DNA from 3 places in the Mesorhizobium sp. WSM4847 genome. Region 1 is predicted to be linked to each of the others. Evidence: predicted binding sites of a transcription regulator. Region 1 holds the regulator's gene; each other region holds the start of a gene.
The links. Region 1 encodes LexA, which represses DNA repair genes until DNA is damaged. Its sites were predicted from a motif close to TGTTCNNNNTGTGTTCNG; they were not measured.
Positions count from the first base shown of each region.

Region 1 (9,931 bases):
ACCTGACGATGTCGGCCGCCCTCACCCATCTTGGCGCGGAAGGCGAAGCCAATATGGTCGATGTCGGCGACAAGGCGGAGACGACCCGCACGGCAATCGCCGAAGGTCTTGTCTCGATGCGGCCCGAAACGCTGAAAATGATTCTCGACGGCGATGCCAAGAAAGGCGACGTGCTGGGTACGGCGCGCATCGCCGGCATCATGGCGGCCAAGAGGACGCATGAGCTGATCCCGCTCTGCCATCCGCTGCTGTTGACCAAGATATCGGTAGACATCGAACCTGACGCGACGCTGCCCGGCCTGAAGGTCACGGCGCTGGCCCGCGTCACCGGCAAGACCGGCGTCGAGATGGAAGCGCTGACCGCCGTCTCGGTCGCCTGCCTGACCATCTATGATATGGCCAAGGCGGTCGATCGCGGCATGGCCATCTCCGGCATCAGGCTGGTGGAAAAGACCGGCGGCAAATCCGGCGACTACAAGGCGGATGCCGAGGGGGCAGGCCAATAATGGCGCTGCTTGCGGTCGCCGAGGCGCTCGAGCACCTGCTTGCGGATGCTGCGCCCTTGCAGGCTGAAAGCGTCGCCCTGATGGATGCCGCCGACCGCGTGCTGGCGGAGCCGCTCATGGCGCTCCGCACCCAGCCGCCATTCAACGCGTCGGCCATGGACGGCTATGCCGTGCGGGCCGACGATGTCGCGTCCGTGCCCGCGAGACTTTCGGTGATCGGCATGGCGCCGGCCGGACGAGGCTTTGCCGGAACAGTCGGCGCGGCGCAGGCCGTGCGCATCTTCACCGGCGCGCCGCTTCCCGGAGGCGCCGACACCATCGTCATCCAGGAGAATGTCCGCGACCTCGGCGGCGGCATGGTCGAAGTGACCGCGCCGACGGTTGAAGGCCGCAACATCCGCCGCCTCGGGCTCGATTTCTCGCAGGGCGACATGCTGCTGGAGAAAGGCCGCCTGTTTGATCCGGCGGCATTGTCGCTGGCGGCGTCGGCCAACCACCAGCAGGTCCGCGTGGTGAAACGGCCGCTGGTCGCCATCATCGCCACCGGCGACGAATTGCTGCCGCCGGGCAGCGACCTTGGCCCCGACCAGATAATCTCCTCCAATGCCTATGGCGTCGCCGCCGCGGCCCGCTCGGTCGGCGCCAGCGCACTCGATCTCGGCATCGCCGCCGACCGCAAGGACGCGATCGCCGCGCTGGTGACAAAAGCCGTCGACGCAGGCGCGGACGTCATCGTCACGCTGGGCGGCGCCTCGGTCGGGGACCATGACCTCGTCCATGACGTGCTGACCGGCGAAGGCATGGCGCTCGATTTCTGGAAAATCGCCATGCGGCCCGGCAAGCCACTGATGTTCGGGCGGCTGGGCGCCATCCGCTGCATCGGCCTGCCTGGCAATCCGGTGGCCAGCCTGGTCTGCACGCAGCTCTTTCTGAAGCCGCTGCTGGCGCGGCTCGGCGGCCGCGCCTTCCGCCAGGACATGCGTCTGGCGCGGCTCGGCGCCGCCATGCCGGCTAACGATCTCAGGCAGGACTATGTACGCGCGGTGGTGAAGGAAGAAGCTGGCACGCTTGAGGCAACGCCGTTCAGTATCCAGGATTCCTCGATGCTCAGAATGCTGGCCGACGCCAACGGACTGGTCGTACGCGAGCCATTCGCTCCCGCAGCCGCAGCCGGCGCCGCCTGCAGCGTGCTGATGCTACGCTGAACAAAACGTCAACACATTCATTAAACTTTAAATGGTTGCGGAACACAACTGGAACAGATAGTGTTTGTTCTGGGTTTGTTTTTCTGATTCTGTTGGGGGTCGCGATGCTGACACGCAAACAACATGAACTGCTGATGTTCATCCACGAACGGCTGAAGGAAAGCGGCATTCCGCCCTCGTTCGACGAGATGAAGGAAGCGCTCGACCTCGCCTCCAAATCAGGGATCCACCGGCTGATCACGGCGCTGGAGGAACGCGGTTTCATTCGCCGCCTGCCCAACCGCGCCCGCGCGCTGGAGGTGCTGCGCCTGCCCGATTCGATCGCGCCGGGCCTCAATGCGGCGCGCAAATTCTCGCCGAGCGTCATTCAAGGCTCCCTTGGGCAGGGCGGCCTCGGACGCCAGATCAAGCCGGCGCCTTCGCGCATGCGTGCTGCCGGCAATGACGACGACGTCGTTGCCACCGTCTCCATACCGGTGATGGGCCGCATCGCTGCCGGTGTGCCGATCGACGCCATCCAGCACCAGACGCATTCGATCTCGGTGCCACCGGACATGATCACCGGCGGCACGCACTACGCGCTGGAGGTCAAGGGTGATTCGATGATCGAGGCCGGCATCTTCGACGGCGACACGGTCATCATCCGCAACGCCGAAACCGCCCAGCCTGGCGAGATCATTGTCGCTCTGGTCGACGAGGAGGAAGCGACGCTGAAACGATTCCGCCGCAAAGGTGCCTCGATCGCACTGGAAGCCGCCAATCCGGCCTACGAGACGCGCATCTTCGGGCCGGACCGGGTCAAGGTGCAGGGCAAGCTCGTCGGACTGATCCGGCGTTACTGAACGGCAGGCTTCTTGGGTTTCTCGGCCCTGCGGTATGGCGGCAGGCCCCTCGCCTCGCGCGAAAATCGCCGCTGCTCATGCCAAGGCCTGTATGGCTGTCTGACGGCAAAACGGATTTCTGCGCGCGTCTTCGCCGATAGCGGATCGAAGAAGACGGCGGCACTGCCCATGCGAGCGAGCTGCCGTTTGGTGACGACGAGAACCAGCGGGTTGCGGCAGGGTTTGTAATAGGCTGTGGCATCGTCGATGACGATCAAATCCGCAAAGGCACAGGCCGGCCGCGCGGTTTTGCGGTTGTCGGCGAGCGCGATGAGCGCGCCGGACGGATGCCGGGCCAGGCACAGGCCGGCAGTGCAGGTGAAAGGCGCTCCCGGCGGCAGGTCGGCCGGATCGGCGATGTCGAACCGCACATCTCCTTTTTCGAATGTCTCCGGCTCGACGATCGTTGTTGAAACCAGCGCATGTTTCCAGTTGTCGGTGGTGAATTCGTTCGAACGCATCCGGTTGACGGCAAGTTCGCCGCCGCCGATCGGCAGCGCCACCAGATGCGCATCCTCCGAGATCAGCACGTCGGGGGTGCGCGTCTCGGAAATCGTCAGCAGGCCGGCGAGCGCAAAGGGAAGTGCCGCAAGCCGCAGCCATGTCGTCGCCATCGTGGCGATGACTAAGGCGACCGTCACCAGCAGAACCGATTGCAACGAAATCAGGCCGACTGCATCGACCGGCGAACGCTCCGAGATCCATCCCGAAATTGCAATCATCGCCGTCAGGCCCTTGCCCATCATGTAGAGGAAAGGGCCGTCGAGGCCGAAAGGCATTGCCAAGGCGCTGAGGACGGCCAGGAACATGACGATCGTGACGATCGGCATGACGGCCAGATTGGCGAACAGGCTGAGCGGCGAGACGCGCTGGAAGTGCCAGATGGCGAAGAGCGCGGTGGCGCTGCCGGCAATGATGGAGGTCATTGCGATGGTGCCTGCCCCGGCGACGAGCTTGCGCGTGACGAAAGCGACCGGTGACCGTCGCTGTCGCGGCGCCTTGGCCTTGTCGGCACGATAGTCGGACCAACCGGCATAGGCGCCCACGAGAGCCGCAGTCGCGGCGAACGACATCTGGAAGCTTGCGCCGACCACCTCGTGCGGCGACACGACGATGACGGCGATGGCCGAAATCGCCAGGTTGCGCATGGTGAGTGCCGCCCGGTCGAACAGCACGGCGACAAGCATTACCGCCAGCATGATGAAGCTGCGTTCAGCCGCGACCACGATACCGGAAAAGATCAGATAAGCAGCGATGGAGACGAGTGCAGCAGCAGCCGCATATTTTTTGACCGGCCGGCGCGACGAAAAGTCGGGAAACAGCGCAAAGGCGCCGCGCAGCAATCCCATGACGGTGCCGGCGACAAGCGCCATGTGCAGGCCGGAAATGGAGATGATGTGGTAGATGCCGGTGCGCCGCATCGATTCGTTTATCTCTTCGGGGATGCCGGCACGCACGCCGACGATCAGCGCAGCGGCAATCTCCCCCTCGGCACCACCGATGCTGTCCCTGATATGGTCGGCGATGGTTTCGCGCGCCTTCTCGATCGACGAAGAAAGGCGTGCGGTTAACGGTGCATCTTCGGAGACGACGATCTTTGGACTGCCGAGGAAAAAGCCACTGGCACCGATGCCGGCGAAATAGCTGTCAAAGGAAAAGTCAAAGCTGTCCGGTCTGACCGGGCCAGTCGGAGGCAGAAGCCTCACATAGCCGGTTGCCACCGAGCCTGCGGTCATCTCAGCGGGAATCTTGCGTGCCGACACCCTGACACGTTCGGGTGCATAACGCAGTGTCGGCCGGGCGGTCGACATCACGTCGATGGTCAGCCTGATCCGGCCGTTCGCCATCTGGTCGAGCCTGACGACACGGCCGGTCAGCCGGGTCTGGATTTCCGAACCGAGCATCTTCGTTCCGGCGCGCCAGGTTTCAACCTTGGCGGCGAGCACACCAAGCGCGCACAGCAACGCTGCCATGAAGCACAGGTGCGTTTTGCGGCGTGAGCGCGTGACGGCCGCACACAATGCCGTAAGGACCACGACGGCGATGGGCTGGGCAAAGTCCGGTTCGACGGCAAGCGAAAAATAGACGATCACCCCGCATGCCAGGAAAACCGGCACCAGCAGGAAGGCGACGCCCCGGTCGAGTTCCAGGCCGGCTGCCGCGGCCACGCTGTTGCGGACACCGGATGGTGAAAGATGGCTGAGCTGTCGGCGAAAACGAATGACAGGGCCGGGTGCTGAAGCCGGTATCGGCGCCGGGCGATCCGGCGAAAGAGGCTGGATGCTCAGCGGCGACGCAGGCAGCGAAACGGGTAGCGACTCAGTGTGAGGAACGTCGGCAAACAGCGATCGTTCGCTGACGCTTGCGGTCGCGCCCTCGCTCTCGTCCACGCCGCGGCCTGGTCCAGCCATAGGGTTCGCCCCTTGCGCCCTTGACCTCCTATGCTACATGAACGCGCGACGCGCGAAAGTCCGCGCAGCCACATCCGTTTCCTGCGCTTGCCCCGAGAGTTCCATGTCCGACAAGGTCGTCACCCGTTTTGCCCCTTCGCCCACCGGATTCCTGCATATTGGCGGGGCGCGCACGGCGCTGTTCAACTGGCTGTATGCGAAACACACCGGCGGCAGGATGCTGCTGCGCATCGAGGACACCGATCGCGAGCGTTCGACCGATGCGGCAACCGCTGCCATCCTCGATGGGCTCTCCTGGCTCGGCCTCACCTGGGACGGCGAGCCGGTATCGCAGTTCGAGCGAGCGCCGCGCCACCGCGCGGTCGCCGAGGAGCTGGTGCGCCTCGGCAAAGCCTATTACTGCTATGCCGCGCCGGCTGAGCTGGAGGCGATGCGCGAGAGTGCGCGGGCCAAGGGCTTGCCTCCCCGCTATGACGGCCGCTGGCGCGACCGCGACCCGTCAGAGGCGCCGGTTGGCGCCAGGGGCGCGATCCGCATCAAGGCGCCGGCCGAAGGCGAGACGGTGGTGCATGACCGCGTGCAGGGCGAAGTCCGCTTCCCCAACAAGGACCTCGACGATTTCATCATCCTGCGCTCGGACGGCAACCCGACCTATATGCATGCCGTCGTCGTCGACGACCACGACATGGGCATCACCCACATCATCCGCGGCGACGACCATCTGACCAATGCCGCCCGCCAAATGGTGATCTATCGAGCCTTGGGCTGGGAGGTGCCGTCAATCGCGCATATCCCGCTGATCCATGGCGCCGACGGCGCCAAGCTGTCGAAGCGGCACGGCGCCCTCGGCGTTGAAGCCTATCGCGCCATGGGCTATCTGCCCGAGGCACTGCTCAACTACCTGGCGCGGCTCGGCTGGAGCCACGGCGACGACGAGGTCATATCGATCACCGACATGATTGCGTGGTTCGACATCGGCGATGTCAACAAGGGGGCCGCCCGCTTCGACTTCGCCAAGCTCGAGGCGCTGAACGGCGTGCATATGCGGCGCATGAACGAGCCCGAATTGCTCGATATCTTCATCAACACCTTGCCCTATCTCGAAGGCGGCCCGGCGATCGCAGCGCGCCTCGACGACACACGCAAGGCGCAGTTGCTGGCCGCCCTGCCCGGCTTGAAGGAGCGCGCCAAGACGCTGGTCGAGCTGGTCGACGGTGCCGCCTTCCTGTTTGCCGAGCGGCCGCTGCCGATCGACGAGAAGGCGGCGGCGCTGCTCGGCGGCGAGGCGCGCGAGATCCTGCGGGGCGCCCATGCGGCGCTGAAGGCGATTTCAGGGGATTGGACGGCCGCAGCGGCGGAAGCGGCGATCCGCGAATATGCGCTGGCCGGCGGTCATAAGCTTGGCGCAGTGGCCCAACCTTTGCGCGCCGCGCTCACCGGCAAAAGCACCTCGCCCGGCGTGTTCGACGTGCTTGCCGTGCTTGGCCGCGAGGAAAGCCTGGCGCGCGTCGCGGATCAAATCGATTAGCAAAACTGGCCCAAGAAGATTGGCATTGAAAGGTGGGTTTCGCAGTGCAACATTAGATCTTGGCCCAATTTGGCACGCAATCCAATTGCGGGCGCAACGCGCGAACTCCGATACTTTCGACGTGTTGCTTGCAGAAATTTTGCCTTTGCCGACATGAGAAAACAAAAAGGAGTTTGCAATGTCCGAAGCTGCGACAAAAAAGGAATTTGGCGGCAAAACCCACGCGTCGACCGCGAAACTTGAATTCGGCGGCAAAACTCACGAACTCAAGGTGCGAAGCGGCTCGGTCGGACCTGATGTCATCGATATCGGCGCGCTTTACAGCACCACCGGGGCCTTCACCTATGATCCCGGCTTCACCTCGACGGCAAGTTGCGAGTCGGAAATCACCTTCATCGATGGCGATGCCGGCATCCTTTTGCATCGCGGTTATCCGATCGACCAGTTGGCCGAGCACGGCGACTTCCTCGAAGTCTGTTATCTCTTGCTCTACGGCGAACTGCCGACCAAGGCGCAGAAGGACGATTTCGACTACCGGGTGACGCGCCACACCATGGTGCACGAGCAGATGTCGCGCTTCTTCACCGGCTTTCGCCGCGACGCCCACCCGATGGCGGTGATGTGCGGCGTGGTCGGTGCGCTGTCAGCTTTCTATCACGATTCCACCGACATCTCGGACCCCTACCAGCGCATGGTCGCATCGATGCGGCTGATCGCCAAGATGCCGACGATCGCGGCGATGGCTTATAAATACCACATCGGCCAGCCCTTCATTTACCCGAAGAACGAGCTGAATTTCGCGGCCAACTTCCTGCATATGTGCTTTGCCGTGCCGTGCGAGGAATACAAGATCAACCCGGTGCTGGCGCGTGCGATGGAGCGCATCTTCATCCTGCACGCCGATCACGAGCAGAACGCCTCGACCTCGACCGTCCGCCTCGCCGGCTCGTCGGGCGCCAATCCGTTCGCCTGCATCGCCGCCGGCATCGCCTGCCTGTGGGGACCGGCCCATGGCGGCGCTAACGAGGCAGCCTTGAACATGCTGGGCGAGATCGGCCAAGTCGACCACATCCCGGAGTTCATCGCCCGCGCCAAGGATAAGAACGATCCGTTCCGATTGATGGGCTTTGGCCACCGCGTCTACAAAAACTACGATCCGCGCGCCAAGATCATGCAGAAGACCGCACATGAGGTCTTGGGCGAACTCGGCATCAAGGACGATCCGCTGCTCGATATCGCCATGGAACTGGAAAGGATCGCTCTGACCGATTCCTATTTCATCGAGAAGAAGCTTTATCCGAACGTCGATTTCTATTCCGGCATCACGCTGAAGGCGCTGGGCTTCCCCACCACCATGTTCACCGTGCTGTTCGCGGTCGCCCGCACCGTCGGCTGGATCGCGCAGTGGAAGGAGATGATCGAGGATCCGCACCAGAAGATAGGCCGCCCGCGCCAGCTCTATACAGGTGCGCCGGAACGCGACTACGTGCCGATTGCTAAACGGTGAATAGTGAATAGTGAATAGTGAATAGTGAATAGTGAATAGTGAATAGTGAATAGTGAATAGTGAATAGTGAAGCAGGGTCTCTTTGTGGCCTATGCTCAAGCAGGATTTTGACCATTCACCATTCACTATTCACCACTTCACCATTCACCGCTTGATACACCTCATCACGACCCCTGCAGCGATGTCGCCAGACGGTCTGTCGACGGCCATGCGTCTGGCCACCTCGGCAAAACCGCCCTTCTGCCATGCGCGATAGGCGGTGTCGGAAAACAGCGCCTCCAACTGCCGCGCCAGATAGTGCGGTCGCACATATTCGTTGTAGCTCTCCGGCACGATCGGGCGGTCGGCGATGAGATTGGGCAAGGAGGCGCTCCATACGGTGACCAGGCGTTGGGCCATCCGCATGACCGGATCGAGCCGGTAGCAGGAGATCATCGGCACACCCGACAGCGCCAGTTCCAGCGACACCGTTCCCGATGCGATCAGCGCTGCGTCGGCCTTGCCGAAGGCCTGCCATTTGCGCTCGGGATCAAGGATGATCTCCGGCTTCTCGTCCCAGCTTGCCACCGAAGCCCTGACCAGGTCGGCGACATGCGGCACCGTCGGCAACAGCAGGCGCAAGCGGTGTCCGCGAGCACGCAGGATCGAGATCGTCTTGCCGAACGGGCCGGCCAGCCGTCGCACCTCGCCGCGACGCGAGCCGGGCAGCACAAGCAGTGTCTTCACACGATCGTCGGACAGGTCGCGCGGCAGGCTTTGCGCCTTGGCGGCGCCGAGCACGCCCGGATCGTGGGTAAGGCGATGGCCGACATAGGTGCCGGTCGGACCGCCGAGGCGGGCGAGTTCCCTCACTTCGAAAGGCAGGATGCAGAGGATGTGGTCGACATACGGTTTCATCGCCACCGCCCTGCCCGGCCGCCATGCCCAGACGCTCGGGCAGACATAGTGGACGATCGGGATTGCTGGATCGGCGGCACGCACCTTTTTCGCCACGCGCAGCGAAAAATCCGGGCTGTCTATGGTGATGAGGCAGTCCGGCTTTTCATTGGCGACCGCACCGGCCGTCTGGCTGATCCGTCGTATCAGGCGCGGCAGATCGCGCAGGATGGCGCTCAATCCCATCAGCGCGATCTCGCCGCCGTCGAACAGCGGCGTGAGGCCGAGCGCCTGCAAATGCCGGCCGCCGATGCCGACGAGCCGGACCTCGCGGCCGGTCACGCGCTTGAGCGCCTCTACGATGTCGGCGCCAAGCAGGTCGCCGGATTCCTCGCCGGCGACGATGGCGATCTTCAGCGGTCGCTCAGTCGCCATGCACCGGCTCCGCAGCAGGCAGGCCGATCACGAACATGCCGAGCGCGTTGGCGCGAGCGACGACTGTCGGGCCTTCGAGAACCAGCGAGCGGCCGGCTTCGACGGCAATGCCGGCAAGTCCGGCGGCATGCGCCGCCTCGATCGTCTGCGGGCCGATGGAGGGCAGATCGGCGCGCAACTCCTGGCCAGGCTTGGCGCATTTGACCAGGACGCCGCGCGTTCTGCCGGCCAGCCTGCCATGGCCGCGCAACTGCCGTGTTCGATCGAGCAATCCGTCGGTACCCTCGATGCCTTCCAGCGCGATGGCGCGGCCGCCGATCGCAACAGCCGCCTGGCCGATATCCAGCGCGCCGATGGCCATTGCCGCTGCGTGGGCCGCTTTGATGTCGCGCCAGTCGGATTTCCGCGGCGCTGCCTTGGTCAGCGCGCCTTCGGCGGCGACCAGTTCCGGCACGATCTCATGGGCGCCGACCACCTTGATGCCGCTGCGCTCGACCCTTCGCACGAACAGTTTCAACACGGTGTCGTCGCCTTGGGTTACGCCGACAAGAAGGCTGGGCACCCAGGCGAGCAGGCCGAGAT
Region 1 is NZ_JBVVPY010000005.1:9,534-19,464, forward strand. Features, by position in the region: gene moaC (cyclic pyranopterin monophosphate synthase MoaC) at 9-506, shown strand; gene AC0L28_RS08265 (molybdopterin molybdotransferase MoeA) at 506-1,711, shown strand; gene lexA (transcriptional repressor LexA) at 1,816-2,553, shown strand; gene AC0L28_RS08275 (ComEC/Rec2 family competence protein) at 2,547-5,003, opposite strand; gene gltX (glutamate--tRNA ligase) at 5,107-6,531, shown strand; gene gltA (citrate synthase) at 6,710-8,038, shown strand; gene lpxB (lipid-A-disaccharide synthase) at 8,183-9,349, opposite strand; gene AC0L28_RS08295 (LpxI family protein) at 9,339-9,931, opposite strand, start outside.

Region 2 (9,931 bases), on a different contig from region 1:
AGCGCCTGCGTCTGTTGGCAGGTCATGGCGCGGGTGTCCGGCCTGGCCTGGGCGAGGGTTGTGAAGGCAAGCGTGACCGCTGCCGAGGTCAACGCAATCCGGCGAATGGACATGACGAGACTCCCATGATGAGCCATTTGGTTGACAAACTCGCATGTCGCAGGGCAGCTGTGCAATGGCGGCCTCCAAATCGGAATTTCCGGACTGGAGCAAACCGCCCGCCCCGTGCGAATTGACGGCGTGCCGCTGGAGCCCGCAACCGAGGTTTCGATTGCATTAGCTTTAACTCACGTATTCATCAGCCAAGTGGAGCACGCCCCCGAAGGCTCGCCAGGCCCAGCGACCTCCTCCGCAACCAAAGCCGCTGGGCCGCCCCGCTCCGTCAGTCCGGCTAGAGCTTCCCTTTGAACCGATCTCCATTCATGGGGCTCGGCAGCTACATCACAGGCGAACGAATCCTATAAGCGGCAGATGATCGGAGGCGACCCGCGAAAGCGGCGTGTCATGGGCTTCGACGGATGAGATCATTCCGTGTCGGTTTGCCATGATCCGGTCGAGCGACAGCAGCGGCAGACTCGATGGAAAGGTGGGGACCGCCGGTGGCGCGGGACCGAAAGTCGTGTGCAGCGTATTCAGCGCGGAACGGTTTCCGAGTCGCCATTCGTTCAAATCGCCGAGCAGCAGTGTTGGTTTTTCGTCCGGTCTGTTCATGATTTCGAGCACGACACGGGCCTGTTCGGAGCGCGATCGGCGCAGCAAGCCGAGATGGGCTGCGATAATGCGCAGAGTTCGTTTCTCGTCCAGATCGATTTCGGCAACCAGGGCTCCGCGCGGCTCCAGCCCCGGGAGCTTTATCTGATGGACATTGCGAACGATGCCCCGTTTGAAAAGCAGAACGTTGCCGTGCCAGCCGTGTCCTTTGCCGTTTCCGGACACCGGCACCGGCACCAGGCCTGTTTCCAATTCGAGACGCAGCAGATCCAGAAGGCCGGCACGATCTCCAAAGCGATTGTCCGCTTCCTGCAACGCAATGACATCCGGGCCGATTTCCCGGATGACGCGACCGATTCGTTCGGGATCGAACTTTCTGTCGACGCCCACGCATTTGTGAACGTTGTAAGATGCGACCAGAGTCCCCGCGGGGCGTGCCCCTTCGGACGGCGCAGCCTTCGCCTTCTGCTTTTTTCTGTCGCGAATGGATTTGAGCACACTTGCAGGAAAGCTATGTCCAGTTCTTTGCATGAGTCTGCTGCTCGTCCTCACCACCTTCAAGACTTAGCTTTGTCTCACTCAAACAGGATCTGCAATCGCTGCTTCCTGCCCTGACGAGATGCGGCGCTCGAAAGGAGCGATGGCTGCGTCGCCCGAATTGCCCCGGGCAGAACGAGAAAGCCTCTAAAGGTAGGGCGATCCCAGCCACAACACTCGGTCGAACAGGCGGACGATGAATGGCCGGGCTCTCAAGGTTTCGATCGTTACAGACGTGGCGGAGGCGATTGCCGATCCGATCCGCGCTTCAATCTCCGCGGCAAAGCCTGCATCAAGAACCTCTACATCAATCTCAAAATTCAGCCGCAGGGACCGGGCGTCAAGATTGGAGGATCCTATAAAAGCCCAAACTCCATCGACCGACAGCAGCTTCGAATGATCGAACGAGCCCTGCGTGCGCCATACGCGGCAATAGTGCTTCAGGACCTGATCGAATTGCGCCGTCATCGCCCGGTCGATAAGGAAAAGATTGTTCATCGCCGGTACCACGATGTCGATCTCGACGCCTCGCCTGGCTGCGGTCGTCAGCGCGCTGATCAGTTCCCGATCCGGCAGGAAATAGGGCGACATGATGCGGATCGATTTGCGGGCGACGGAAAATGCCCCGATCAGCAAGTTGTGGTTCGTTTCGATGCTGGCATCCGGCCCGGATGCAACCGCCCGCGCCAGCATTGGTTGACCGGGAGCCGCGGGAAGCGTGGCCACTTGCCAGGTGTCGCCTTTCAGGAGCTCGCCGCTCACGAAGCGCCAATCTTCGGCGGCAACCGAAAAAAGGTCGGCCACGACCGGCCCGGTGACCTGAAAATGCGTGTCCCTCGCGCTGGAGGAGCCGGCGAACTCGGCTGAGAATCCCTTTCGGATGTTCATCCCTCCGGTGAACGCAATCGTGCCGTCGACGACCAGGATTTTCCGGTGCGTTCTGAGGTTGGCGTAGGGAAGACGCAGGCCCATGACAATGTTGCCGTTGAAGAGGTCTGCTGTGATTCCTGCCTCTCGCAGGCGCCCAAGAATGCTGGGGACGGAGTAACGCGCCCCGACGGCATCGATCAGCACGCGAACGCTGACACCCCGCTGGACGGCTCCGGCGAGAGATTCCACGAAAAGCCGCCCGACATCGTCATTGTCGAAGATGTAGGTCTCGAGCAGGATAGCGCGTTGAGCGCCATCAATCGCTCGGCACATTGCGGCATAGGCCTCGTCACCTGTCTCCAATATCGCAATCGCGTTTCCCGAGGTCAGGGCACGCCGGGCCACCCTGTCGCCCAATGTCTTCAGGCCGGTGAAGCGTTGGCCGTACCGCTCGGCAATCAATTCCTCGGCGGCAAAGTTGCGCTCATGTTTTGCGGAAGCCGCCTCGCTGGAAGGGGGCCGCATGGCGCTGATCGTTGCACGACGAATGCGGTTTATGCCGGCAACGGCGTAGATGATCGCGCCGAGGAATGGCGACAGGAACATCACGCCGACCCAACCTGTGGCGGCGCGGACGTCTTCCTTCGTCATTATGGCGTGGACGATGCCGATGGCCGCCATCACCACCGAAATGATCGCGAGGACCTGGGGCCAATGAGTCATCAAGGTCTGCAACATCGCCAGGACTATCCAGCGAGCGGTTGCAGAACGCAATGCAACTCATCCCCGGGGTCAGACCACGGTAACAAACTGGACAGAGCCGCTGTCGGGTTCGATGGAACGGCCCCGTCGCCGGAGGCCAACAGCCACGAGCGGGCACTACAGGCCTAACTTCTCCCGGAGTGCATCGATGCGTTTAGAGGCTTCCGCCTTGCTGAGGCCGTCAGCATAGGCGTCAGGGTCGTCGGCCTGTTCGGCCAAAGTTTTCAAATAGGAGGCTTGTGCGGGGGTCATGGGATCATCTCCGCTGATCCAATCTTCCGGGTCCTTTTCGACATTTGCCGGTGCCTCGATTTTTGGGTTGTGCCGGTCACCCATGATCAATCTCCCTTGATGATCACCACAATGAGAATGATCATGATTTGTTCCGCCAGATTGGTATGCGCGTCGCGTCCGCCCGCGTAGGCCTCAAATCGGTGAGGACGCCCGTGAGCAGCGATCAGGGCATTGGAGCCGTGCCTGGCTCATAAACGACCCCCAACTCGGGAGTCGGCTTTTTCAAATTTTTTGGCCTTCAGCCATGTGCTCGACAGTCCGCTCCTGTAGCGGCTGTCGGCGCGCTTCGAGATAATTCCATTGAGCCCGATCTTCTCGACGGTGCGGAAGAGCGCCAGCGCGCTGCCCTCGAAATGCTCACTGTATTGGATCTTGCCGAGGCCAGGCTCAATCAGTTGCCACAGCGCCTGCTTGCGCTGCAGCAGCGGCAAGGAGCCTAGATCGTGGCCGTCGAGATGGAGGATATCGAACGCGACGAACACCAGCCGGCTCGGCTCGTTCCAGATCGCCGCTTCCAGCGCAGGGCAATCGAAAGCGCTCTGCTCGCCGGGAACAATGACTTCGCCGTCGAGAATGGCAGTCCGGCATGGCAGATCGACGGCTAGTGCGATGGGCCAGTATTTCGTGGTCCAGTCGCGGCCGTTCTTGTTGTAAAGACGCACACCGCCATTATCGATGATGATCTGGGTTCGATAGCCGTCGAGATTGGCCTCGTGGACCCAGCCCTCACCTTCAGGCGGCCGCTCGACCCGAGTCGGGATCTGCGGCGGAAGAAACTCCAGCCGGCCGCCAACGACCTTGGCACGCTTACTCAATGACGCCACCTTTGACCGCGCAGCGGCGGCTATCGGCACAGGCAGCACGACATCTCCCCAACATGATGCCTGCCACCTGTGCCGAGCCCCCGCCAAGCCGCCGAGCCCCCGCCAAGCATTGCAAGCATCTACGCACGAAGCCGATCTGTCGTTAGCTTTGCATCCTAATACTTATCCCGGCGTACATATCTTGCCCGGCGCGGCGCTCTTGCACCGTTCCCGACCGGCTAATTGCTGTCCGGGATCGCCGCCAGCCTACGCAGCCCTTTGCTGGTGAGATAATCCGGGCTAGAGCGGTTCGTCATTTCAAGGAACCGCAGAACCGCTCTATCTCTTTGTTTCTTGACTTGGCAAACATACGACTCGCGGTCTCAACAAGTGTCTTATGCTGCGTAGTTGCAATGTATGCTCCGCTGTGATGCGCGGCGACATCGATGAACAGTTGGTCGATAAATCGGGAATTGGCTATAATTGATGGCGCGGTGGACGCGACACGAAAATATTCTGGTCCATGAGCTTCCCGATCCTGTACTCAGCTTCCGAGCGCTTTGAGCCAATGTTCAAAGGAAGAGGCCTCCTCGTGTCCGGCATGCGAAACAGAGTGGGCGGGGCGCGGTAACACCACGGAGCTTCGGACTTCGCGGGGGCTGTAGCCGAATTCCTTGCTAAAAGCTCGGCTGAAATTAGCCGCTGAACTAAACCCGACGGCTTCGGCAATATTAACAATGCGCCGGCTGTCCGCCGGATTGCTAAGCGCAACATGGGCTGCCAGAAGTCGGCGACTTTGTATGTAGTGGAGAACACCACCGCTCGGTTCGAACAACTGATAAAGACGAGAGCGCGAGACGCCGAGCGCCCGGCACATTGAATCCGGCGTCAGATGAGCCGCATCCAGATTGTTGTGGACGTATCGACGGGCTCGCTCCATCAGCGCGACACTCACCAATTGTTCGGTGGCCGCGGCATGTTCCGCCGGGGGCGAGAGGCAGGCAATGATCATGCTGCGTGTTGCGTGCACGATGCGGGGCAGATCGTCAACCGTGAGACTGCGCAGTCTTGCTTCGATGTTCTTGAGGTAGTCGAGCAAAAGGTTGGCAAAGTTGCCGGACAGAATTGAATTATTCTTTGCGTCCAGGGTTGCCGCCGCATCGGCGAACAAATCACGCGGCAAATAGAGAAAGAGACTTTGGGATTCCGTTGCCCTCCCCCGAAACGGGTAGCCAAGCGATCTAATCTCCAATTTGCCCGGCTGGTTTTCCGCTACGCGGCGATCGACCTCCGTCCACGACCGGCCAGTATGCGGCAAAGCGATATACCAGTGATCGATCGAGCTGGACCGAAGCTTCGCAGCAGAACGCATATAACTATGTGCCGGTGCGCGCTGTTGAACGATCAGCATGCCGCCGAGGTTCCAAGCCGTGTGGTCGGCGGGAAAGCCATCGTCGAGCGATTTGTCATCCGGCAACTTGATCTCGACAAGCGGAGCCATATGCGCCTGCCAAGCGACGAATTGATCTTCTGGCGCCAGTTCGAGCGTCGAAAAGGGCAAAGGTTCGAGCGCCGGCGCAAGTGACGGGGCAGCCTCATTGTAAGGCTGAGCTTCGCGCGGCCAACGACGTCGATCGCGCTCAAGCGCCTGCCTCGCAAGCGCCTTGTCCTGCCTCTTAGCGTCCATCGCGTAGTGCCGTATCCGATTCCGGTATGCCCATCGCCACCGCAATCATGTGGTGTATCACAGCCATCTGGCAAGACCAGCTGAACGCGAGTCCACAGAGGGCTATCACACTGGGTTACAGCAAGAAATGCATTCCGAGATAAGTTTCTGGATGCGACGATAACGACACTCTTCAACGTGGTGCGTATAGAGTCTGGCACGGTGAAAGCGTAGTTGAGGAGGCAACGAAATGAACGCAAACCTCAAAACAGAAGCTCGTCGCAAGATAATTCTTGATGGATATTTTAATAACGAACCTTTGAAAGATATTGCAGCCAAGGTCGGATGCTCACTGGCGAGTTTGAAAGTCACCGCCAGTAGACTCGGTTGCACACGAACTCCGAAAGAGGCGGCGGAATTTCGGCGAGGATTTCATGTCCCAGAACAAAAATTGCGGGATTACCGCCAACTTATGATTGCTGGACAGTATAGAGCTCGCGAGTGCGCCCTGATTTTGGGACTATTGAAAGACCAATTATCGGTCAGCGAGTAAACTTATTCCAATCACGCCTCAGCGGTTCATCGACAAAAAAAATCCGCCGCAAACACTGGCAACAGGCCCTGAAAGGTTCGCACAGATGCTGCGTCGGCGTTTCAATCGCACCTGCCTCAGCCCTCATGATCTGGCTATTTGCGAACGCGTGTTCGATCAGGTTTGCGCAGATGAACACATGGACTCTTCAAGCCGGGATGCCGAGGCCTTAGCGGTGGCGATTGTCGCAATCTTCCGAAACATTACTACCAAGGAGCGCGAACTGCTGGATGAATTGAGGTCTCTTCGTCTCTCAAAGGGCGCAGAGAAGGCGCACTAGCTGGGCGGCTTTCCCTGACGAATTGTTCTAGTCCCGCGTTGGCATTCGCATCTGCATTGCCCCATTGAGTCCCGCCAGAGTGTAGCCACAGCGCTTGCGAAGGAGATGGAAATGGGTTTAGCCCAAGACTTGTCTGATGTTGCGCTCACATTCGATTGTCCGGATTGCTCGCATCCGGCGGTAAGGAAGGGCTCTGCGCTAAGAACGATCGCGCACTTCAGATGCGACGGGTGCAACGCCAAGGTACGGATCACCTATCCGCAGAAGCTAGCGATCTTCGAAAAGTACAGGCTATTAGCCGCCCAAGGGGCATTGCGATAAGACGATCCGGAAACGTGTCGCCAATGGCGGTGACGCGGACCAGATGCAAAAGGTCGATGCCCCTGGTGGTGGGTCTCGCTAAAGAAATGGCCCACCGGCAACTGGCCGGGTTAGAAAGCCCGGCAGATAAAGCGTGGTCGTGGTTGTGGTCGTGGAGGTCTCGCCCGAAGTTCCGCTCGTCGTCTGGGCAAAGGAAAGGCCGGAGGAAAGCGCCAACACGGCCGAGGTCAAAACGATTCGTTTCGTATTCCTTTCTCCTGTCTTAAGCGCACGACGCGCTCACAAACCAGCATGCGGACAGAAGGGATGTTCTACTGATGGGGCTCACCCTCGGAATCGTCCCGCGTGCCAGTGGATCTTGCCGTCAGGCCGGCGTGATCGTGAGATCCTCGCTTAATCGAACATGATCCGAGAGGTTCCTCTTTCTGCGATCGACATTCTCCGAGCTTCTTGGATCCGCTCGGCCTGTTGTTTGGTATAGGGACCCATCGGCCGGGTCTTTTCATGGCCGCGGCGAACCCGACAATACCAGTGGCCGCTGTCAGAGAAGATCTCAACCGAGGTCGGTGCATCGTTGGCCGCCGCCTTGGCGACCTCGCTGATGAATTTCACGACCTTTGAATGGTGCCGGGCGGGTGCAACCGTGCGCAAACCACTGGTGACGATAAGTTCCTGCTGCACTGGGGACATGGTCGAACTCCTGTCGGTCATTTGCTTGCGCTCCCTCCCACCGGCGCTGCGCAGATTCAGCGCAGAGCTGGGTGGATAATCTCGAAGCCTATTGCTCTGACCAGCTATCTAGCAAACGAAATTGATTGACATTTAAACGCAATTTTTATGCTGTATGTTTTATGGACATTGAACTCGCCCGGACTTTCATCGAGATCGTTTCGACAGGGAGTTTCATTCGGGCATCGGAGCGCTTGAATGTCGCCCAGACGACCGTAAGCGCACGGATTCGCAACCTCGAGCAGCAATTGGGCCGCGCGCTTTTTGTTCGCCACAAAGGCGGAGCTTCTCTCACCCCGGCCGGTGAGCAATTTCTGCGCCACGCCCCGATGTTCGTCCAACTATGGCAACGCACCCTTCACCAGGTTGCCGTGCCCCCGGGACGTCGAGCTGTTCTGACGGTCGGCAGCGAAGTCAGCCTAGCGCAACCTCTTCTGCTCGATTGGGTCCGATGGATGCGCGGGTCGCTTCAGGACATTGCACTTCGAGTACACGTCGATGTGCCGAAGGATTTGATCAATCAGGTCGCGTCAGGAATGGTCGACTTGGCTATCATGTACGCGCCCCCCCACAGACCGGGTTTGAAGATCGATCTGCTTCTGGAGGAAAAACTCGTCCTCGTGACGACCAATTCCGAAGCGCGCCTCCTGGACGAATCCGATTATGTTTATATGGATTGGGGGCCGGATTTTGAACTTCACCACGGGATGAATTTCCCGAGTGCTGCTCCGGATCTTTCTTTCGATCTCGGTCCGCTCGCACTGAGCTATGTTCTTGCGACTGGCGGCTCCGGATATTTCAGGATGAGTTCTGTGCGGCCTCACATGGAGGCCGGCCGGCTGCACCTTGTGCCTGAAATGCCGCAGTTCTCCTATCCGGTTTACGCGGTGCAATCCGCAAGTGCGGACGAGAGCGTGGTAGGTCCTGCCCTGGCAGGATTGCATTCCGTCGCGAGCGCCGACATCAAATTGTAGGAGTTGTTGGGCGTCTAAAGGTCCGCTTGGATTGACGGGAACAGAAGGTCGACCGTTGTTCCAATCCCTCGCTCACTCTTTATCCGGATCCGACCACCAACCATTTGCGCCAATGCCTGCACTTGCAACATCCCTATCCCGGTGCCCTTCTCACCCTTCGTCGTGAAGAAAGGATCAAACACCTTTCGCAAGACTTCCGGAGCCATGCCGCAACCATCGTCCTTGACGCGAACGCATGCGTAGGTTTCGGGCCCGGGCAGGTCAGGCGTCGGGGCCGTCTGCACCAGTCGCTCAGTGGTGACGCGGATCTCCCCGCCACTTGGCATCGCATCTCGTGCGTTCATTACGAGATTAAGCACTGCAGAGTCGAACAGCGCCGGGTCGATCAAGCAGTTCGGGATATCGGAACCAAGCTCCAGCTTGACGCGGACATCGGGGCCTGCGCCATATCTCAGGAAAGGCTCAAAAGACCTGAGGAATTCATTCAAATTGCCAGCGTGGATTTCGAGTTCCTGATGTTTTGCGAAGGCCAGTACCAGTGACGTCAGTTCGATACCTCGATCGATTCCCTGCCGCGCTGCAGCAATGTAGGTCCTCACGCTTTCGGGCTCCTCGGCTCTTATTTCGGCAAGCCTCAGGCCGGATCCGATGACTGCCAGGAGGTTTCTGAAATCATGGGCAATACCGCCAGTCATCTCGCCTAAGGCGGCAAGCCGATGTGTGGCACGCTCACGTTGTTGGGCTGCGGCCCGAGCACCGAGAGGCATATCTACCTGACGCTCGTCGCGCTTCGCTCGTGTTTCATTATCGTATGGAAACGCGCTGCCGGTCATGATGGTCGCCCCTATCGATCATTGACGACAAACAGGAAACTCGGGCTCCCATTCGCATCGTCGTTTGGGTTCTCCTGTTGCTGGTGTCACGCATCCTGCACGCATGCCTAGGCGCGCCGCACGATCCCTTTCGTCATGATGTCTTCGACCATCGGAAAGGCCTTGACGGCCTCTTCCGGTAGGTCTCCCTTCGCTCCGGTTAGCTCCGTCCAGTCATGCGCCTCGGGCTCGCCGACGACGATACGACCGACCATTCCAGCATGCTCATGCGGAATGCAGTAATAATCATAGACCCCCTGCTCGGTGAAAGTAACCGAAAAGCTTTCGTCGGGCAGTAGATAGTCAGAATCCCAAGATTTTGCCGCTTTGGGCATGCGGAGCGGCCGCTCGAAGTTTGTGGGATTGTATGCCGTCGTCGTGTGCGAATTGCCGGGATTGAGATTGGTCCAGCGGATCGTCTGTCCTGGTTTGATCAGAATGCCTATCGGGTCGAACCAGACGTGTGAACCGTCGTCGCGCCCTTGCATCTTGACTTCGATCATCTCGCCACCCAACACGG
Region 2 is NZ_JBVVPY010000009.1:4,492-14,422, forward strand. Features, by position in the region: gene AC0L28_RS14770 (hypothetical protein) at 1-113, opposite strand, end outside; gene AC0L28_RS14775 (endonuclease/exonuclease/phosphatase family protein) at 442-1,242, opposite strand; gene AC0L28_RS14780 (phospholipase D-like domain-containing protein) at 1,396-2,856, opposite strand; gene AC0L28_RS14785 (DUF3072 domain-containing protein) at 2,998-3,216, opposite strand; gene AC0L28_RS14790 (ATP-dependent DNA ligase) at 3,363-3,989, opposite strand; gene AC0L28_RS14795 (helix-turn-helix domain-containing protein) at 4,522-5,664, opposite strand; gene AC0L28_RS14800 (hypothetical protein) at 5,894-6,196, shown strand; gene AC0L28_RS14805 (hypothetical protein) at 6,282-6,515, shown strand; gene AC0L28_RS14810 (hypothetical protein) at 7,230-7,547, opposite strand; gene AC0L28_RS14815 (LysR family transcriptional regulator) at 7,652-8,539, shown strand; gene AC0L28_RS14820 (ATP-binding protein) at 8,554-9,372, opposite strand; gene AC0L28_RS14825 (plastocyanin/azurin family copper-binding protein) at 9,480-9,931, opposite strand, start outside.
Region 2: a site for LexA is predicted at 3,251-3,268, ahead of AC0L28_RS14785 (DUF3072 domain-containing protein). Genes of this name have one in related genera too.

Region 3 (9,931 bases), on a different contig from region 1:
ACCCCCCGCTGTGGCAAGCGGCGCTGCGATCCACGCCATGGATGACAAGGGCGCAATGCGCACGCTGCGCGAGGGTACAAACGGCTTCTGGTGCATGCCGGACCACCCGGCCACGCCTGGCCCGGATCCAATGTGTGGCGATGCCAACTCGATGGAATGGGCAATGGCGTGGATGCAAAAGAAGGAACCGCCCAAGGGCAAGGTCGGCTTCATGTATATGCTGGCCGGCGGCAGCGACGGCAGCAACACCGATCCTTTTGCGACGAAGCCCGAGGAAGGCAACAATTGGATAGAGACCGGCCCGCACGTGATGGTCGTCAATGCAATGGACATGATGCAGGGCTATCCGGCGGACCCCAAGCCTGACACGTCCAGGCCATATGTGATGTGGGCGGGCACTCCCTACGCACATCTCATGATCCCGGTTAAGTAGCTGCCGCCGAAATGACTGGCGATAGCGATCAGGCTGCGTAGCAATTCTGACGATGTGCCTTGAGATAAGGGTCATCGCAACGCCCCCGCACCCCGGTCGGTTTTGAATGTGGCAGGCCGAGCGTCTCCTCGGCGACCCCTCCCGGCCGCTTCGCGGCCACCCTCCCCTCAAGGGCCCTCAAGGGGGAGGGGAACGTCACGCCGCCTGCGCCATTCGCTCCGAACTCATGCGGTACGAAATCGCCTCGGCCACATGGATGCGGCCGACAGTCTCGCTGGCCTCGAGATCGGCCAGCGTCCGCGCCACTTTCAGCACCCGGTGATAGGCCCGCGCCGAAAAGCCGAGCTTTTCGCTGGCATCCCTGAGCAGTGACAGGCCTGATGCATCCGGCATCGCGATCTCCTCGATGACCGAGGGTGAGCAGTGCGCGTTGGTGGTGACGGAGGTCGCGCCGAGCCGCTCGAAACGTTCGCGCTGGGTTGTCCGCGCGCGGGCCACGCGCAGCGCCACATCGGCACTTTTCTCCGCCCGGTCCGGCCGGATCAGATCGCTGGCCGAGACCGCCGGCACCTCGATCCGGAGATCGATGCGGTCGAGCAGTGGGCCGGAAATGCGCGCCTGGTAGTCGGTGCGGCAGCGGTCGCCGCGCAGGCAGCGATAGCCCGGCTCGCCGGCCATGCCGCAGCGGCACGGGTTCATCGCCGCGACCAGCTGGATGCGCGCCGGATAGGTGACGCGATGATTGGCGCGGGCGATCATGCAGTCGCCGGTCTCCAGCGGCTGGCGCAGCGCGTCGAGCGCCTGCGGCGAGAATTCGGGAAACTCGTCGAGGAACAGCACGCCGTGATGGGCCAGCGAGGCCTCGCCTGGCCGCACGCGCAGGCCGCCGCCGACCAGCGCCGCCATCGAGGCCGAATGGTGTGGCGCGCGGAACGGCCGCCGGTCGGTCAGCTTGCCTTCGCCAAGCTCGCCGGCCACCGAGGCGATCATCGAGACTTCGAGCAATTCCCGCGGCGCCAGCGGCGGCAGGATCGACGGCAGCCGCTGCGCCAGCATCGATTTTCCCGATCCTGGCGGACCGATCATCAGCAGATTGTGGCCGCCGGCCGCCGCCACTTCGAGTGCCCGCTTGGCGGTCTCCTGGCCCTTGATGTCGGCAAGATCCGGCAGGTCGCGCGCCGAGGCATGAATACCGGCCTCCGGCCGCGACAGCACCTGCGTGCCGCGAAAATGATTGGCGATGGCGATCAGGCTGCGCGGCGCCAGAATGTCGAAATCCTTGCCGGCCCACGCCGCTTCCGGGCCGCAGGCGAAAGGGCAGATCAGGCCCTTGCCTTCGGCATTGGCGCCGATCGCCGCCGGCAGCGCGCCGGCCACCGCGGCGATGGTGCCGTCGAGCGACAGTTCGCCAAGCACGACGTAGCCGGCCAGCATGTCGCCTGGAATGGCGCCAAGCGCCGCCATCAGGCCAAGCGCGATCGGCAAATCGTAATGGCTGCCTTCCTTGGGCAGGTCGGCAGGCGCCAGATTGACGGTGACCTTCTTCGACGGCATCGACAGGCCCGATGCGTGCAGCGCCGCCTGCACCCGCTCCCGGCTTTCGGCCACCGCCTTGTCGCCGAGGCCGACGATGTGCATGTTGACCTTGCCCGGCGCGATCATCACCTGCACGTCGACCGGCACGGCCTCGATGCCCTGGAAAGCGACCGTGCGGACCCGCGCAACCATTTTTCTGCCCCCGGACATGGGCTCGCCCGAAGCCCATGCGATCATGCCGCGAACGGCGTCATCTGAGACAACCACAGATTTTGCGCAAAGGCAAGAACATTACGGGAACAATCGAACGTTGTGCCTTGATGGCGCCGCATCGGCTACGGATCGGAAAGCCGCTGTTCCGCCAAGCATGGACGCTACTTGCGCTTGTCCTCAACCGCATCCCAGAACAGGCTGGCGATATCGGCGCCACCAAAACGCTGCACCTCGCGCACGCCGGTCGGCGACGTCACGTTGATCTCGGTCATGTAGTCACCGATCACGTCGATGCCGACGAGGATAAAACCGCGCTCTTTCAGCGACGGGCCGATGCGGGCGCAGATCTCGCGTTCGCGCTCCGTTAGTTCCGTTTTTTCGGCGCGGCCGCCGACATGCATGTTGGAGCGGGAATCAGTCTCGGCCGGCACCCGGTTGATGGCGCCGACCGGCTCGCCGTCGATCAGGATGATGCGCTTGTCGCCGGCTCGCACCTCCTTCAGATAACGCTGAACGATGTAGGGCTCGCGGAACATCTGGCCGAACATTTCGAGCAGCGAGGCGAGGTTGCGATCGGCCTCGTGAAGGTGGAAGATGCCGGCGCCGCCATTGCCGTAGAGCGGCTTGACGATGATGTCGCCGAACTCCCTGCGGAAGGCGGCAACCTCCTGGCTGTCCTTGGTGATCAGCGTTTCCGGCATCAGGTCGGGAAACTCGGCGACGAAGATCTTTTCCGGGCTGTTGCGCACCCAGGCCGGGTCGTTGACCACCAGCGTCCTGGGATGGATGCACTCGAGCATATGCGTCGTGGTGATGTAGTTCATGTCGAACGGCGGGTCCTGCCTGAGCAGGACGACGTCCATCTCCGACAGGTCGGTCCGCACTTTCTCGCCGAGCGAATAGTGATTGCCCTTCTCGTCGCGGACCTGCATTTCCTCGACGCCGGCAAACACCTTGCCGTCGCGCAGCGACAGCCGGTCGGGCGTATAATGGAACAGCTGGTGGCCGCGCCGCTGCGCTTCCAGCGACAGCGCAAACGACGTGTCGCCGGCAATCGAGACGGTGGAAATGTGGTCCATCTGGACAGCGATTTTCAGGGGCATGGCGGATCTCCGGCGGATCGGATGGGCTGCTTGCCCTTACAACCTCCCCGGTCATCTGCCAATCGCGACATTTTGAGCATTGCCTGCTGGGCCTCGATGAGGCGCAGGCGGAGCGCCTTGTCAGTTCGGCTGCGCCGGCGGCAACGATTCCCGTTTCGGCGGGGCGGTCGGGTTTCGATGCCACGCTCGGCTAGAAATTCCCTCCGTGGCACCTTGCGCGTCAAGGCGATCTGACGAGCGACTTGTCAGACATAAGCCCGCGAATTTGTTTTTTCTCCCTTGCTCCCCCGACCGGGCTGGCTAGGATGCGCGCCGACCGAGCCTACAGCGCCGCGCGTCCTTTTGGACGCGCAAACGACGCTGTAGCACTTTGATTTTGCGCATGATCCTTTCCGTAAATCGCAACTGATTTTCGGGGTCATGCGCAGGGAGAAAAAAATGATGCCATCGGCGCGCTTTGCCGACCTTGAGGACGCTTCGGTGCTGATCACCGGCGGCGGCTCCGGAATTGGCGCGGCGCTGACCGAGGGTTTTGCCCGCCAGGGGGCAAAGGTCGCCTTCATCGACATCGCCGACGCCCCGAGCCTGGCGCTGACCGACCGCATCGAAAAGGATCTCGGCCGCCGCCCCCTCTATCTCAAGACCGACATACGCGACGTCGAGGCGCTGCGGGCTTCGGCCGCCAGGGCGGCAGAGGCGCATGGCGACGTCACCGTGCTGGTCAACAATGCAGCACTTGACGATCGCCACGCGGTGGAAGACGTCACCGTGGAGTTCTGGGACAACAACCAGGCGGTCAACCTGCGTCCGCATTTCTTCTCCGCACAGGCGGTGGCGCCGGGCATGAAGCGCGCCGGCGGCGGCTCGATCATCAACTTCACGTCGACGTCATTCCTAATCAATCACCCCGACATGCCGGCCTATACCGCCGCCAAGGCCGGGATCGTCGGCCTGACCAAGGGGCTTGCCGGCAAGCTCGGCGCCGACGGCATTCGCGTCAATGCGATCGCACCCGGCTGGGTGATCACCGAGCGGCAGAAGCAGCTCTGGGTCACCGAACAGGCGCTCGCCGCCCACGTGGCCAAGCAATGCATCAAGCAGGTGATGCAGCCGGAAGACGTCGTCGGCACGGTGCTGTTCCTGGCGTCGGACGCTTCGCGCATGCTGACCGCGCAGATGCTGATCGTCGACGGGGGCTTCCTGTGAACTCAGCGAGCAACGTGCCTTCTGTGGCCGCCGTCGATTGGGGCACCACCCGTCTCAGGGTCTGGCTGGTCGATGAGGCCGGAAACGTCCTTGCCGAGCGTCGCGGCGACGACGGGCTGATCACCGCGCAGGCGGCCGGGTTTTCGACCATCCTCGAAGGACATCTGGCGGCGATGGGCGCGCCGGAAGCGATGCCCGTGATCATCTGCGGCATGGCCGGCTCTCGCCAAGGCTGGCTGGAGGCGCCCTATGTCAGCGTGCCGGCGCCGATCGGCGCCATCCTTGCCGGTGCTGCGCGCGTTCCCGGCCAGCGCCGCGACATCCGCATCGTGCCGGGCCTTGCCCAGCGCCAGGCCGACGCGCCCGACGTCATGCGCGGCGAGGAAACGCAGCTTGCCGGCGCCGGTTTGCCGGCAACAAGCCGCCATCTCGTCTGCATGCCCGGCACCCACTCCAAATGGGTGCTGGTCGAGGACGGCGCCGTTGCCGGTTTTGGCACCTGGCCGACCGGCGAGCTGTTTTCGGTGCTGGCGGCGCATTCGATCCTGCGCCATTCGCTGGGCGAGCAGCCCAAGCCGGTTGCACCAGGCAATCCGTTTTTCCAGCGCTGGTGCGAGATCGCGCTGGCCGAGGGCGGCGATGTCACATCGAGGCTGTTCTCGATCCGCGCTGCGGGCCTATTGCAGGACCTGAAACCCGACGATGCCGCTGCTTGCCTGTCCGGCCTGCTGATCGGCGGCGAGATCGCCTCGGCCAGCCGCCGCTATCGAAAAGGCGCGGCGTCGATCGTGCTGGTCGCATCCGGCGCGCTCGGCACCCTCTACACTGAGGCGCTCGGTCTTGCCGGGCTTGCGGTGAGAGCCGTCGATGCCGACGAGGCGGTGCGTGCCGGCCTCATCGAGGCGGCGCGCAAAAATGGCATGATTACTGGAAGCGGAGTTGCCGCATGACCGAGACCGCATCGTTTCCGAAGCTCGAGCGCGGGCTTGTCGCCATCCTGCGCGGCCTCAAGCCGGACGAGGCGGTGGCCGTCGGCCGGGCGATCTTCGAGGCCGGCATCGAAGCGATCGAAGTGCCGCTCAATTCGCCGGATCCGTTTGTCTCCATCGCGAGAATTGTTGAGGCGCTGCCGGCGACGGCATTGGTCGGCGCGGGGACTGTGTTGACCGCAGCCGATGTCGACGGACTGAACAAGGCCGGCGGGCGGCTGCTGGTCAGCCCCAACATCGATACGGAGGTCATGGGTCGCGCCATGAATTACGGGATGGTGACGATGCCGGGCGTATTCACGCCGACCGAAGCCTTCCAAGCCATCCGGCTCGGCGCCTCGGCGCTGAAATTCTTCCCGGCCAGCGTGCTCGGCGCGGCCGGGATCGCGGCGATGCGCGCCGTTTTGCCGGCTGAGACGCTGGTCGGCGCGGTCGGCGGCGTGTCGGAGAAGGACTTGGCCGGCTACAAGGCGGCCGGTGTCAGCGTCTTCGGCCTCGGCTCCAGCCTGTTCAAGCCTGGTATGAGCGTCGACGAGGTGGCAACGCGGGCGCAGGCCGCAGTCGCGGCCTGGGATGCAGCGTTTGGAGCAGCGCCATGAGCGAAGCCATCGTTTCGGTTTTTTCCGACCATGTCTGTCAACTCGGCGAAGGCCCGAGCTATGACCCCGCCACCGAAACGCTCTACTGGTTCGACATCGTCAACGGCCAACTTCTGGAAAAGCCCCTGTCCGGCGGTGCCGTCAAAATCCACGAGCTTGGCCAAATGGCCAGCGCGATCGCCGTCGTCGACGACAAAAGACAGTTGATCGCCACCGAAACCGGCCTGCATGTCCGCGACGTGGCGACCGGCAAAATGACGCTGCATACGGCCATCGAGGCCGACAATCCGGCGACGCGCTCGAACGATTCGCGCGTCCATCCCTGCGGCGCCTTTTGGGTCGGCACGATGGGCAAGGGCGAGGCAAAGGCCGCTGGCTCGATCTACTGGTTCTTCAGAGGTGAATTGCGCCGGCTCTATTCAGGCATCACGGTGTCGAACTCGATCTGTTTTTCCGAAGACGGAACCGTTGCCCATTACACCGATACCAGCACCGGCCTGTTGATGCGCGTCGGCTGCGATCCGGCGACCGGCCTGCCGGCTGGCGAGCCAAAAATCTTCGTCGATCACCGCAAGGCCAAGGGCTATATCGACGGTTCGGTGCTCGATCGCGACGGTGTCCTGTGGAACGCCTGCTGGGGCGGCAGCGTCGTTGAAGCCTACGGGCCTGACGGCAAGCTCATCCGTTCGGTCGCGATGCCGGTGACGCAGCCGTCCTGCCCGGCCTTTGTCGGCAGGAATGCCGACCGGCTGGCGGTCACCTCCGCCTGGTCGGGCAAGGATGAGAAACAGCGCCTGCTGGATCCGCAAGCCGGCATGACGTTTCTGCTCGACATTCCGGTCAACGGCCGCTTCGAGCCGCGCGTGCTGATCGCCTAGGCTGACGTCGATTTCGCGAAAGCCTGATACATCCGCCATGCGATGGTAGGCAGTCGCACTGCCAGGCCCGTTCATCGCCAGGAATCGTTAATGCCATGTCAAGCCGCGGGCCGAAGCTGATCCTAGTCTACGAGCCGGAAAACGCCTGCTTCGAGCGGCTGGTTGCCGATGGCCACGTGCCGGGGCGCGCCGCCGAAATCGCCTCCTATCTGGCGCAATCGACCGACATCGCCCCTGAGTTCGACGCGCTGGCCGCAGCCTGCCAGACGCGCGGCCTGTCCTTCGCGCCGGTGGCGCTCGACGATGCCGCAAATCTGCTTGCCGGTGAGGATCCGAAGACGACGCTGGTGTGGACGCTGACTGACGGCATCGCCTATTTCCGTGGCGGTGCGGCGCCGGCGCTGGCAAGGCTGAACGGCCTGAAGCTGCTCGGCGCCGATGATGCGCTGTTTGCGCTCTGCCAGGACAAGTTCCGCTCCGGCGCCGTGCTCGGCGCACTTGGCCTGCCGGTGCCGCAATCCGGTTTGGCACGCGACGGACGCTGGCTGGTCGAGCCACCGGCTTCGCCAGCCGGCTGGTTCGTCAAGCCGAGCCGGCTCGGCGCCAAGATTGGCATCTGGCCGGATTCGCGCAGCAGAGATCTCGGCCACGCGCTTGAGCTTAGCCGGCGCGTCTTCGCTGCCTATCGCGACGATGTCGTCGTGCAGCCTTACGTCACCGGGCGCAATGCGCGCGCCAGTTTTCTCGGTCTGAAGCCGGACACCGGCGTCGAAGCGCTCGGCATCGTCTTTGTCGAGTCGGGAAGTGATTTCCAGACAATGGAAGACAGCCTGGCGCTCTACGGCGACACCGGCGAGGCTGCCAGGGCGGCGGGAACATATGCCGAGCCGGTGCTGCTGCCGGTTGCCGCCAGCCAGCCGCGAGCCGATGCAAGGATCCGACGGATCGCGCAAAGCCTGATCGCCGGGCTTGGCCTGCGGGATGTGTTTTCCGTCGATTTCCGGATCGAAGCCGACGATAGCATCCACCTCATCGAGTTCGAGGTCTGCCCGGGCCTGCCTTGCTTCGATTTCCGCGCCTATTGCCGCACGCAATGGCAGATGGGCCTCGCCGATGCGATGGCCGCGACCGCCGCGAGCCGTTTTTTCGCCTCGCCCACGAAATGAGCAGCGCCCGCGTACGCAGCCGCGCCGACGGGCCAGGACCGTGCCTCGACAAACGGCTTGCGTTCCGACATTTCACTTAATAGGGTGTTAAGTGAAGGAGGCACTCGGTGAAAGTCGACCCTGCGACATTCCCGGAGGTAGCCGCGCTGGCGACGACGGAAGCGGGCAAGGCCAAGCATGTCGGCGGCCGGATCAAGGCCATTCGCATGGCCCGACGCATTTCGCTTCGCCAGCTGGCTGACATGGTCGGCACGACGGCGAGCTTCATCAGCCAGCTCGAGCGCAATCTGAGCGGCGCCAGTGCCAGCACCTTGATGCGGATCGCGGCAGCCCTGGATCTCGGCATCAACGAGCTGTTCGAGCAGACTGAAGGTGGGTTCCACAAGGTGCTTACCAGAGCCGACCGCCCCCTGCTGCCGATCAGCCACGGTTGCCGAAAGACGCTGCTGTCGCGTCGGCCGATCCATGAATTCGAGGTTTATTCGGGGGAGTTCGACGTCGGCGGCTCGACCGGCGACGAAGCTTACACGCATGGCGGCAAGCACGAGATGTTCGTCGTCCTGAAGGGCACTGTCGAGCTGACGCTGGCAGACGAGCGCTTCGTCATGAACGAAGGCGACAGCATCGAATACGCCACCTCGACGCCGCATCGTACAGAGAATATCGGCAAGACGCCGGCGCAGGTGCTCTGGATCATAGCCCCTCCGACCAGTGGCGCGGCGGAACTCAATCGATACACGCCCGGACAAGGCTCGCAGCCGGGCGGACCGAAGTAATGCGGGTGCACATAAATGGGAGATAAAACATGAAGACCAAGATCGGACAGGTGGCCGCGCTCGGGCTGCTGATGATCACCACAGCAGCGCTTGCGCAGAGCAAGCCGGTGGCGGGCGAGGTGGCAGAGGGCTCGCTGAAGGGCAAGACGCTTACCTTCGTCTCGTATGGAGGCATTTATCAGGATGGTCAGATCGCCGCGCTGAAAGAGTTCGTCGACAAATCAGGCGTGACGCTGCTCAGCGACGGGCCAACCGAGATCTCGAAATTGCAGGCGCAGGTCGAGTCCGGCAATGTCACCTGGGACGTTGTCGATACCGGCGATTTCCCACCCTATGTCTATTGCGGCAAGCTGTTCCAGAAGCTGGACTTCTCAAAGATCGATACGTCCAACATTCCGGAGGGCCAGACCAGCGAATGCAGCGTGCCGGCCATGAACTATGGCGTGGTGCTGATGTACAACACCGAAAAGTACAAGGATAACCCGCCCAAGAGCTGGAAGGATTTCTTCGACATCGAGAAATTCCCGGGCTCGCGCGCCCTGGAGGGCAGCGGCGATCTGTCCGGCGGCATGATCGAGCAGGCACTGCTCGCCGCCGGCGGGTCGGTCGAAAACATGACGGTGGCCGATATCGACAAGGCTATCGAGAAGGTGAAATCGCTTGGCCCGGACACGATCTTCTGGAAGACCGGCGCCGATTCCCAGCAGCTCGCCGAATCCGGCGAAGCCGACATGATCGCGATGTGGACCGGACGTGCCATGACCGCGGTGAAGAACGGCGCGAAGTACACGCCGGCGTGGCAGGACTGGCTGGTGGTGATGGATCAGATGACCATTCCGATGGGCGTCAAGGACCCCGACGCGGCGCATGCGCTGATCAACGCCTATCTTGGCAAGAGCGCGCAGGAGACGCTTGCAAAAACCACCTCGTATACCCCGATCCACAAGGACGCGAAGCCCGAAGTGGACGAGATCACCGCGGCGTTCATGACCAACACGCCGGACAAGCTGAAGCTTGGCTATCAGCAGAACA
Region 3 is NZ_JBVVPY010000031.1:29,947-39,877, reverse strand. Features, by position in the region: gene AC0L28_RS30700 (hypothetical protein) at 1-433, shown strand, start outside; gene AC0L28_RS30695 (YifB family Mg chelatase-like AAA ATPase) at 629-2,161, opposite strand; gene gshB (glutathione synthase) at 2,344-3,285, opposite strand; gene AC0L28_RS30685 (SDR family NAD(P)-dependent oxidoreductase) at 3,724-4,491, shown strand; gene AC0L28_RS30680 (2-dehydro-3-deoxygalactonokinase) at 4,488-5,441, shown strand; gene AC0L28_RS30675 (2-dehydro-3-deoxy-6-phosphogalactonate aldolase) at 5,438-6,079, shown strand; gene AC0L28_RS30670 (SMP-30/gluconolactonase/LRE family protein) at 6,076-6,957, shown strand; gene AC0L28_RS30665 (D-alanine--D-alanine ligase family protein) at 7,053-8,123, shown strand; gene AC0L28_RS30660 (helix-turn-helix domain-containing protein) at 8,231-8,899, shown strand; gene AC0L28_RS30655 (extracellular solute-binding protein) at 8,929-9,931, shown strand, end outside.
Region 3: a site for LexA is predicted at 2,254-2,271, ahead of AC0L28_RS30695 (YifB family Mg chelatase-like AAA ATPase). Genes of this name have one in related genera too.